2 regions of the Micromonospora sp. USAFONa4 genome follow, and region 1 is predicted to be linked to the other one. Evidence: riboswitches for the same ligand, from Rfam matches in the RefSeq annotation. Region 1 holds a riboswitch; the other holds the start of a gene.
The links. A riboswitch is a leader RNA that binds a small molecule or an ion and turns the genes downstream of it on or off. The one in region 1 is predicted to bind glycine.
Positions count from the first base shown of each region.

Region 1 (4,885 bases):
CCGGGAGGCGGGTCAGTGCTGGTCGGCGGCGGCGACGGCGTCGGCGATGGGGGTGTTGCCGCCGACGAGTTCCAGGATCGCGCCGGCGCTGTGCGGGTGGTGGAGCAGGGCGACGAGGACGCGGGCGACGTCGGTGCGGGTCACGGCGCCCGCGGGGGCGTGTCGGGTGAGGGTGATCCGCCCGGTGGGCGCGTCGTCGGTGAGCCGGCCGGGTCGCAGGATCGTCCAGTCGAGGTCGCGGCCGGTCAGGTCGTCCTCGGCGGCCTTCTTGGCGCGCAGGTATGCCGCGAACACCTCGTCGGTGCCGGCGGGTGGTTCGCCTTCCACTCCCATCGAGGACAGCAGCAGGTAGCGGCGGACGTCGGCGCGTTGCGCGGCGTCGGCGAGCAGGACGGCGCCGGCCCGGTCGACGGTGTCCTTGCGGGCGGCGCCGCTGCCGGGGCCGGCGCCGGCGGCGAAGAGGACGGCGTCGGCGCCGGCGAGGTGGGCGGCGAGTTCGTCGACGCCGACGTGTTCGAGGTCGGCCACGACGGGCTGGGCGCCGGCGGCACGTAGGGCGGCGGCGTGGTCGGGGTTGCGGATCAGCCCGACGGCGGTGTCGCCGCGTCCGGCGAGTTCGCGGTGGGTCAGCTGGGCGATCTTGCCGTGTCCTCCGGCGATGACGACGCGCATACCGCCAACCTAGCCGCCGTCCCGCCACGACGTGGCCGGTCGCCGCAGGGTGGTTGCCTGAGGCAGCATGGACGGGTGACGGAGACGGTCGACGCGCTGGCCGGCCTGGTGGCCGGCGGTGGTGTGGTGGTGTTGAGCGGGGCGGGCCTGTCCACCGAGTCGGGCATCCCGGACTACCGGGGGCCCAGCGGGGCGGCGCGGCGGCACACCCCGATGACGTATCAGGCGTTCACGCGCGACGCGCAGGCGCGGCGGCGCTACTGGGCGCGCAGCCACCTGGGGTGGCGGGTGATCGCGCGGGCGGCCCCGAACGAGGGGCACCGGGCGGTGGCGCGGCTGCAGGCCGGTGGGCTGGTCGAGGGGATCATCACGCAGAACGTGGACGGGCTGCACACCGCCGCGGGCAGTCCGCGGGTGGTGGAGTTGCACGGCCGCCTCGACGAGGTGGTGTGCCTGGGCTGCGGTAACCGGACGTCGCGGGAGGAGTTGGACCGGCGGCTGCGGGAGGCGAACCCGGGCTTCGACGCGCGGGCCGCGGCGGTCAACCCGGACGGTGACGTGGATCTCGCCGAGGACGAGGTGGCCCGGTTCCGTACGGTCGACTGCACGTTCTGCCGGGGCGGCATGCTGAAGCCGGACGTGGTGTTCTTCGGGGAGACGGTGCCGGCGGCCCGGGTGTCGCGTTGTTTCGAGCTGGTGGCGCGGGCGCGGCTGCTGCTGGTGCTGGGTTCGTCGTTGACGGTGATGTCGGGTCGCCGGTTCGTGGTGCGCGCGGCGAAGCTGGGCGTTCCGGTGGTGATCGTCAACCAGGGCCCGACCCGGGGCGACGGGTATGCGGCGTTGACCGTCGACGCGCCGCTGGGGCGGCTGCTGCCGGCGCTGGCGGACCGGACGGCCGGCGACGCCGCCGCGGGGCTGGCGGGCGTCGGCCGGTAGCGGCCCGCCCGGGGGTGCGGGGCCGGGCCGCTCATCGACGGTCGTCGCCGGCGGGGGTACGACCTCCGGTGGGCGGTGCGGCGCTGGTAGCGTTGACCATGCCGGCAGCACCCACGTGGGAGAGACCGCCCAGCAGCATCCCGGGCGGCGCCGAAGGGGCAAATCCTCCCCGGAACCTCTCAGGCAAAAGGACCTCGTGGGCAGGCACTGTGGAGCGCCTCGCGGGCGCGACAGAGGGGGAGGCCGACCTGTCGACCTCGCCCCCGGGAGCGCCGCCCATGACCGCAGAGCAGTTCGCCGCCCGCCACATCGGCCCTGATCCGGACGACGAGCGCCGGATGTTGGAGGCCGTCGGCTACGGCTCGGTCGAAGAGCTGATGGACGCGGCGATTCCCGAGGTGATCCGCTGGCACGGCACCCTGGACCTGCCGGAGCCGGCCAGCGAGCACGACGCCCTCGCGGAGTTGCGGGCCTTGGCGGCCCGCAACACGGTGGCCGTGTCCATGATCGGTCTGGGCTACCACGGCACGCACACCCCGGCGGTGATCCGCCGCAACGTGCTGGAGGACCCGGCCTGGTACACGGCGTACACGCCGTACCAGCCGGAGATCAGCCAGGGGCGGCTGGAGGCGCTGCTGAACTTCCAGACCATGGTCACGGACCTGACGGGGCTGGCCACCGCGAACGCGTCGATGCTCGACGAGGGCACCGCCGCGGCGGAGGCGATGACGCTCGCGCGCCGCGCGTCGAAGAGCAAGAGCCCGGTGTACGTGGTCGACGCCGACACCCTGCCGCAGACCATCGCGGTGATCACCAGCCGGGCCGAGCCTCTCGGCATCGACGTGCGGATCGTCGACACCGGGCGCGACGAGTTGCCGGCGGAGTTCTTCGGGCTGCACCTGCAGTACCCGGGGGCGTCGGGGGCGGTGCGTGACCAGGCGGCTCTGGTCGAGGCGGCGCACGCGGTCGGGGCGTTGGTGACCGTGGCGGCGGACCTGCTGGCGCTGACGCTGCTGCGCGCGCCGGGGGAGATCGGCGCCGACATCGCGGCCGGCACCACCCAGCGTTTCGGCGTGCCGATGGGCTTCGGCGGGCCGCACGCCGGCTACCTGGCGGTGCGGGCGGGGCTGGAGCGGATGCTGCCGGGCCGGCTGGTGGGGGTGTCGCGTGACGCGGACGGCAACCCGGCGTACCGGCTGGCGTTGCAGACCCGGGAGCAGCACATCCGGCGGGAGAAGGCGACCAGCAACATCTGCACCGCGCAGGTGCTGCTGGCGGTGATGGCCGGCATGTACGCCGTCTACCACGGCCCGGACGGGCTGCGGGGCATCGCCCGCCGTACCCATGACATGGCGGTGCGGTTGGCGGCGTCGCTGCGGGGTGTCGACGGCGTCGAGGTGGTGCACGAGACGTTCTTCGACACCGTCCTGGTGCGGGTGCCCGGCGGCGCCGAGGCGGTGGTCGCCGACGCCGCGGCCCGGGGGGTGAACCTGCGGCTGGTCGACGCCGGGCACGTGGGGGTGTCCTGCGACGAGACGACCACCCCCGCGCACCTGCGGAAGGTGTGCGACGCGTTCGGAGCCACCGTGGCCGGGCGGCCGGTGGCGGTGGCGGACGCGCCGGTCACCGGCGCGTTGCCGGCGGCGCTGGCCCGTACGTCGGACTTCCTCACCCACCCGGTGTTCCGCAGTCACCACTCGGAGACGGCGATGCTGCGCTACCTGCGGCGGCTGTCGGACTTCGACTACGCCCTGGACCGGGGGATGATCCCGCTCGGGTCGTGCACGATGAAGCTCAACGCCACCACCGAGATGGAGCCGGTGAGCTGGCCGGAGTTCGCGCACGTGCACCCGTTGGCGCCGGACGCGCAGACCACCGGCTACCGGGAGATGATCTCCCAGTTGGAGGGGTGGCTGGCGGAGGTGACCGGCTACGACGCGGTCAGCGTGCAGCCCAACGCCGGCTCGCAGGGTGAGCTGGCGGGTCTGCTGGCGATCCGGGCCTACCACCGGGACCGGGGCGAGGCGCACCGGGACGTGTGTCTGATCCCGTCGTCGGCGCACGGCACCAACGCCGCCAGCGCGGTGATGGCGGGCATGCGGGTCGTCGTGGTGGGCTGCGACGACGGCGGCAACATCGACCTGGTGGACCTCGACGCGAAGATCGACAAGCATCGGGACGCCCTCGCGGCGATCATGGTGACGTATCCGTCGACGCACGGGGTGTACGAGACGGGCATCGCGTCGCTGTGCGCGAAGGTCCACGACGCCGGTGGTCAGGTGTACGTCGACGGGGCGAACCTCAACGCGCTGGTCGGGTTCGCCAAGCCGGGGAAGTTCGGGGCGGACGTGTCGCACCTGAACCTGCACAAGACGTTCTGCATCCCGCACGGCGGCGGGGGTCCCGGGGTGGGTCCGGTGGCGGTGCGGGCGCACCTGGCGCCGTTCCTGCCGGGTGATCCGCTGGGCGTGCACGTCGACGGCCGGCCGGCGATCTCGGCGGCGCGGTACGGGTCGGCGGGGATCCTGCCGATCCCGTGGGCGTACCTGCGGATGATGGGCGCGGCGGGGCTGGTGCGGGCCACCGGCGTGGCGGTGCTGGCGGCGAACTACGTAGCGGCGCGGCTGCGCGGGCACTTCCCGGTGCTGTACGCGGGCAACAAGGGCCTGGTGGCGCACGAGTGCATCCTGGACCTGCGGCCGTTGACGAAGGCGACCGGGGTGAGCGTGGACGACGTGGCGAAGCGGCTGATCGACTACGGGTTCCACGCGCCGACGATGTCGTTCCCGGTGGCGGGGACGCTGATGGTGGAGCCCACCGAGAGTGAGGACCTGGCCGAGCTGGACCGGTTCTGCGACGCGATGATCGCCATCCGGGCGGAGATAGACCGGGTGGCCTCGGGGGAGTGGCCGGCCGGCGACAACCCTCTCGCCAATGCCCCGCACACCGCGGCGATGGTGTCGGGCGACGGGTGGCCGCACCCGTACGCGCGGTCGGTGGGCGCGTACCCGTCCGGGGTGGACCGGGCCGGGAAGTACTGGCCGCCGGTGCGGCGCATCGACGGCGCGTACGGCGACCGGAACCTGGTGTGTTCCTGCCCGGCGCCGGAGGCGTTCGAGGACTGACGTCGCGTGACGCCGGGGCGGTCGTGGTGCCGCCCCGGCGGGTGCGTCGACCTGGGCGGGGGGTGTCCCGACCGGGGAACCGGCTCAGATCGACGGGTGTAAAAGGCGTGACGCAGCGTGACAGGGGTCAGGCGACGAGGGCGTGTCGGGCG
Region 1 is NZ_CM170072.1:6,967,272-6,972,156, reverse strand. It holds gene AC0OO9_RS30125 (SDR family oxidoreductase) at 13-672, opposite strand; gene AC0OO9_RS30120 (NAD-dependent protein deacetylase) at 748-1,608, shown strand; glycine riboswitch at 1,715-1,813, shown strand; gene gcvP (aminomethyl-transferring glycine dehydrogenase) at 1,887-4,733, shown strand; gene AC0OO9_RS30110 (DUF5999 family protein) at 4,861-4,885, opposite strand, start outside.

Region 2 (4,885 bases), 200 kb from region 1:
GTAGTCGGCGCTGGAGTCGTAGACCACGACCTCGATTGTCGTGTTGCGGTCGTTCGCGACCGGGCCCTTGTCGGCCGCGACGGAGTGGAAGTAGGCGTCCTGGTTGCGCATGCTCGCACAGGCCCAGTCGAGTTGGGCGGAGGTCATCTGCTGGGCGCGGATGCGGATGGTGCTGCCGCAGGCGAAGGTGACCGGCAGGATCGCCGCGGCCAGCCGCGCCTGGAGGTCGCAGGTGTCGTAGTAGGCGCAGTTCGCCTTGTCGTAGTAGTCGGTCATCTCCGCGACGCCGACCCAGAGGGTGGCGGTGGAGCCGGTCATCGCGCTCAGGTCGAGCAGGCCCCGGGCCAGCGGTCGTACCTTCGACCGCAACGCGGTGTGCTGGAGGAAACGGCCCAGTTCGCGGCCGGCGTTGGAGACCAGGTAGCCCCGGTCGGTGCCGAGCAGGGCTCGTTTGCCGGTGGCGAAGGCGTGCAGCGTGTCCACCACGCTCGGGTCGGCGGTGACGGCGCTGACGAACTCGGGCACCTGGTGGCCCCGGAACAGCACGGTGTAGACGTTGTTGACCGCGTTCAGCATCCACCACGACGAGTCGTACGAGCTGTCGTAGCCGGTCAGCAGCCGCTTCACCACGTACAGGTAGCGGGCGTTCTCCTCGGCGCTGTCGATCAGGGTGACCGCCTCGGCCAGCACCTCGCCGTTGACGTCGTTGACGTCGCCGGAGCGGCTGTTGGCGAAGAACGTGTCCAGGCCGGCGCGGATGGCGGTGCGCAGCGTGGGGCCGTACGAGCCCACGGTGGCGGGGTGGTTCCACTGCACGTAGTACCCGGCCCGCAGGTACAGCACGAGCTGGGCGGTACCCGTGGCGTTGGTGCCGTCGTAGGAGGCGGCGTTGTCCCGCAGCCCGTACGCCACGCTTGTCATCTGCGTCTCGCGGAAGGCCTGGGAGGCGTCGCTTCCGGAGAGGCTGAACAGGGTGTTCACGCAGTCGGTGGTGGACGCCCTGATCTGCTGCACCAGGGCGCTGCCGGTCCGGCTCGTGAAGTCGCCGACCGCGCAGGGAGCGGCGGCCGCCCCGCGCGCCGACGGGGCGTTGCGCCGCCCCGAGTCGTCGGGCCGGTCGTAGTCGCGGCGCAGCTCCGCACGGGACGAGGGAAGCGGGGCCCGCTCGCTCAGCGGCAGCGGCGCCCGCCGGACGTGGGCGTCACCGGCGCCGGAGCCGAGGCCGGCGTCGCTCGGGGCGGCGCCGGTCGGCCTGGGCGGTGGTGCCGCGTGCGCGGCGCCGGAGGAGGTCGCCGGGGTCAGCCCGAGCGCCAGCACCAGTGCGAGCGGGACGGCGGGCCAGCCGCGTCGGTTTCGTGTTCTCGTGGTTCTCACGGGTCGCCTCCTGGCGTACGTGGTCCGGCCTGGTCGCCGGCGGGTGGTGGCGGTGCGGAGTGGCTGCGGCGTCGATTCCCGTCGATCCGGCGGGGTCCGCGCTGCGGGTGGCCAGTACAATGGCACACATCACACATCGTGTAAAGAAATCGTCGATGGTCGATAGGAGTGACGATCTGGCTACGGTGCGTCGCCGTTGACAGCCGCTCGACCGGTCGCCTACGGTCTGCGGGCAACCCACAACTACATAGACGCCGTTCGAACCCGCGCGGGAGAGATCCCGACCGCACGTCGGGGCGCCGAAGGAGCAAACTCCCAAGAAACTCTCAGGCCCCGTTACCGCTCGGGTGAGGCGAACTCTGGAAAGCAGACGATCAGTCGTCTCACCCACGGTGCAAACCGCCGACCGGCGGTGAAGCTCTCAGGTCGATGACAGAGCGGGAGGCAACCGACCGTACGACGCGACCGCGTCGGGACGAGGGAGGCCTCCGTGCATCAGAGTCCGACGACCCTGCTCCACCCACCCCTGCACGCCGTGCACGCCGAACTCGGCGCCCGGTTCACCGGCTTCGCCGGCTGGTCGATGCCGCTGCGCTACGGCAGCGAGACCGCCGAGCACCGCGCGGTACGCGAACGCGCGGGCCTCTTCGACCTCAGCCACATGGGGCAGCTCGAGGTGTCCGGGCCGCACGCCGCCGCGGCGCTGGACCACGCGCTGGTCGGGCACCTGTCGGCGGTGCCGGTCGGCGGTGCCCGCTACACCATGCTCTGCGACGAGATCGGCGGCGTGCTCGACGACCTGGTCGCCTACCGGCTCGCCGCCGACCGGTACCTGCTGGTGACCAACGCCGTCAACACCCGCACCGCGCTGGCCGCGTTGCACCTACGCTGCGCCGGACACGCGGCGACCGTCGCCGACCACACCGCCGAGCGGGCCATCATCGCCGTGCAGGGCCCGCGTGCGGCCGACACGGTGCGGGCCGTGGTCGGCGCGGAGCCGACCCGACTCCGCTACTACACCGCCACCGCCGTGGACCTCGGCGGACGGCCGGCGATCGTCGCCCGCACCGGATACACCGGCGAGGACGGCTTCGAGTTCTTCCTCCGGGCCTCGGACGCCGAAGACGTCTGGCGCGCGCTGCTCGCCGCCGGCGCCGGGCACGGGCTGACGCCGGCCGGGCTGGCCTGCCGGGACACGCTGCGCATCGAGGCCGGGATGCCGCTGTACGGCTGCGAGCTGCACCAGGGCGTCACCCCCTTCGAGGCGGGCCTGGGACGGGTGGTGTCCTTCGCCAAGCCGGGCGACTTCGTCGGCCGGGCCGCGTTGGCCGAGCGCCGGGACGCCGGGGCCACCACCGTCCTCGTGGGACTGACCGGAACCGGGCGACGCGTACCGAGGACCGGCCATCCGGTGGTCGCGCTGACAGACGGCGTACCGGCACGACCCGTCGGCGTGGTCACCAGCGGCGCGCTGTCACCGGCGCTCGACCGGCCCGTTGCGATGGCTCACGTCCACGCCGACGCGATCGAGGCCCGGTCCCGGCTGGGCGTCGTCGTCCGAGGAACCACCGAGCCGGTGCGGACCACCCCGCTGCCGTTCTACCGCCGTCCGCGCTGACGCGCACCGACCCATCTTCCCAGGAGTGACGACCATGGACGTACCCGCGCGTCTGCGCTACAGCCGCAACCACGAATGGATCGACGACACGGCCGAACCGGCGGCCGTGGGCATCACCGCGTTCGCCGCCGCCGCCCTCGGCGACATCATCTACGCCGGACTGCCCGAGCCCGGCACCCACTTGAGCGCGGGCGACGTCTGCGGCGAGGTGGAGTCCACCAAGTCGGTGGCCGAGCTGTACATGCCGGTGAGCGGCGAGATCGTCGCCACCAACGAGGCGGTCGTCGCCGACCCGGACCTGATCGGCACCGACCCGTACGGGGCGGGCTGGCTGGTGCGGGTACGCCTGACGGACGCGCCGGCGCTGATGACCGCCGACGAGTACCGCGCCTACCTGGCCGACGCCGACGCGGCGGGTGCGGCATGAGCCTGCTCGACCGTGAACTGATCGACGTCGACCCGGAGATCGCCGAGGCGGTCGCCGCCGAGTTGGACCGGCAGCGGCGGACCCTCGGCATGATCGCCTCGGAGAACCACGCGCCCCGGGCGGTCCTGCAGGCGCAGGGCTCGGTCCTCACCAACAAGTACGCCGAGGGCTACCCCGGCCGGCGGTACTACGGCGGCTGCGAGCACGTCGACACCGTCGAGCGCCTGGCGGTCGAGCGGGCGAGGCGGCTCTTCGGCGCCGCGTACGCCAACGTGCAACCGCACTCCGGCAGCCAGGCCAACGCCGCGGTGATGGCGGCCCTGCTCGACCCCGGAGACACCATCCTGGGCCTCGACCTCGCGCACGGCGGCCACCTGACCCACGGGATGCGGATCAACTTCTCGGGCCGGTTGTACCGGGCGGTGGGCTACCGAGTGGACGCCGAGAGCCTCCTCGTCGACATGGACGCCGTCGAGCGGCTGGCGCACGAGCACCGACCGAAAATGCTGGTGGCGGGCTGGTCGGCGTACCCGAGGACCCTGGACTCCGCGCGGTTCCGCCGCATCGCCGACGCCGTCGGCGCGTACCTGCTGGTCGACATGGCGCACTTCGCCGGGCTGGTCGCCGCCGGGCTGCACCCCAGCCCGGTGCCGCACGCCCACGTGGTCACCCTGACCACCCACAAGACGCTCGGTGGCCCGCGTGGCGGCGCCATCCTCAGCGCGGACACCGACCTGGCCCGGCGTCTCGACTCGGCGGTCTTCCCCGGCCAGCAGGGCGGCCCGCTGGAACACGCCGTCGCCGGCAAGGCGGTGGCGTTCCGCATCGCCGGCGGCGAGGAGTTCCGCGACCAGCAGCGCCGCGCCCTGCGCGGAGCGCGGATCGTCGCCGGGCGCCTTGGCGCCGCCGACGCGCACGACGCCGGCATCCGGGTGGTCGGCGGCGGCACCGACGTGCACCTGGTGCTGGTCGACCTACGCGCGGCGAAGCTGGACGGCCTCCAAGCGGAGCGCCTGCTCCAGAGCATCGACATCACCGTCAACCGCAACGCCGTACCGTTCGACCCCCGTCCGCCGATGGTGACCTCGGGACTGAGGATCGGCACGCCGGGGCTGGCCACCCGGGGCTTCGACGACGCCGACTTCGCCGAGGTCGCCGACATCGTCGCCACCGCGTTGACGACCGCCGAGGGCGACGAGGAACTGCGGGCGCGGGTCCGCCGCCTCGCCGACCGGCACCCGCTCTACGCGGACCCCACGGCCCGCCCGTGACCCATCCGCCGGGGGCGCGTGCGGACACCGCGCTCCCGGCGGCACCAACCCCGTCCGCCGCCGTCGGGCGACGGCCTCGGGATTCGGCTCTCCGGAAAGGCATTCCATGCCGAACAAGCTCCTGCTCCTGGCCGCGGAGAACGACCGCATGCGCGCACTGGTCTCGCGATCGTCCCTGACCCGAGGGATCGTCCA
Region 2 is NZ_CM170072.1:6,768,822-6,773,706, forward strand. It holds gene AC0OO9_RS29210 (collagenase) at 1-1,374, opposite strand, end outside; glycine riboswitch at 1,634-1,726, shown strand; glycine riboswitch at 1,732-1,812, shown strand; gene gcvT (glycine cleavage system aminomethyltransferase GcvT) at 1,865-2,992, shown strand; gene gcvH (glycine cleavage system protein GcvH) at 3,027-3,419, shown strand; gene glyA (serine hydroxymethyltransferase) at 3,416-4,690, shown strand; gene AC0OO9_RS29230 (proline dehydrogenase family protein) at 4,797-4,885, shown strand, end outside.
Region 2: it holds a riboswitch for glycine, as region 1 does, so the genes downstream of both, gcvT (glycine cleavage system aminomethyltransferase GcvT) here and gcvP (aminomethyl-transferring glycine dehydrogenase) in region 1, are expected to answer to the same signal.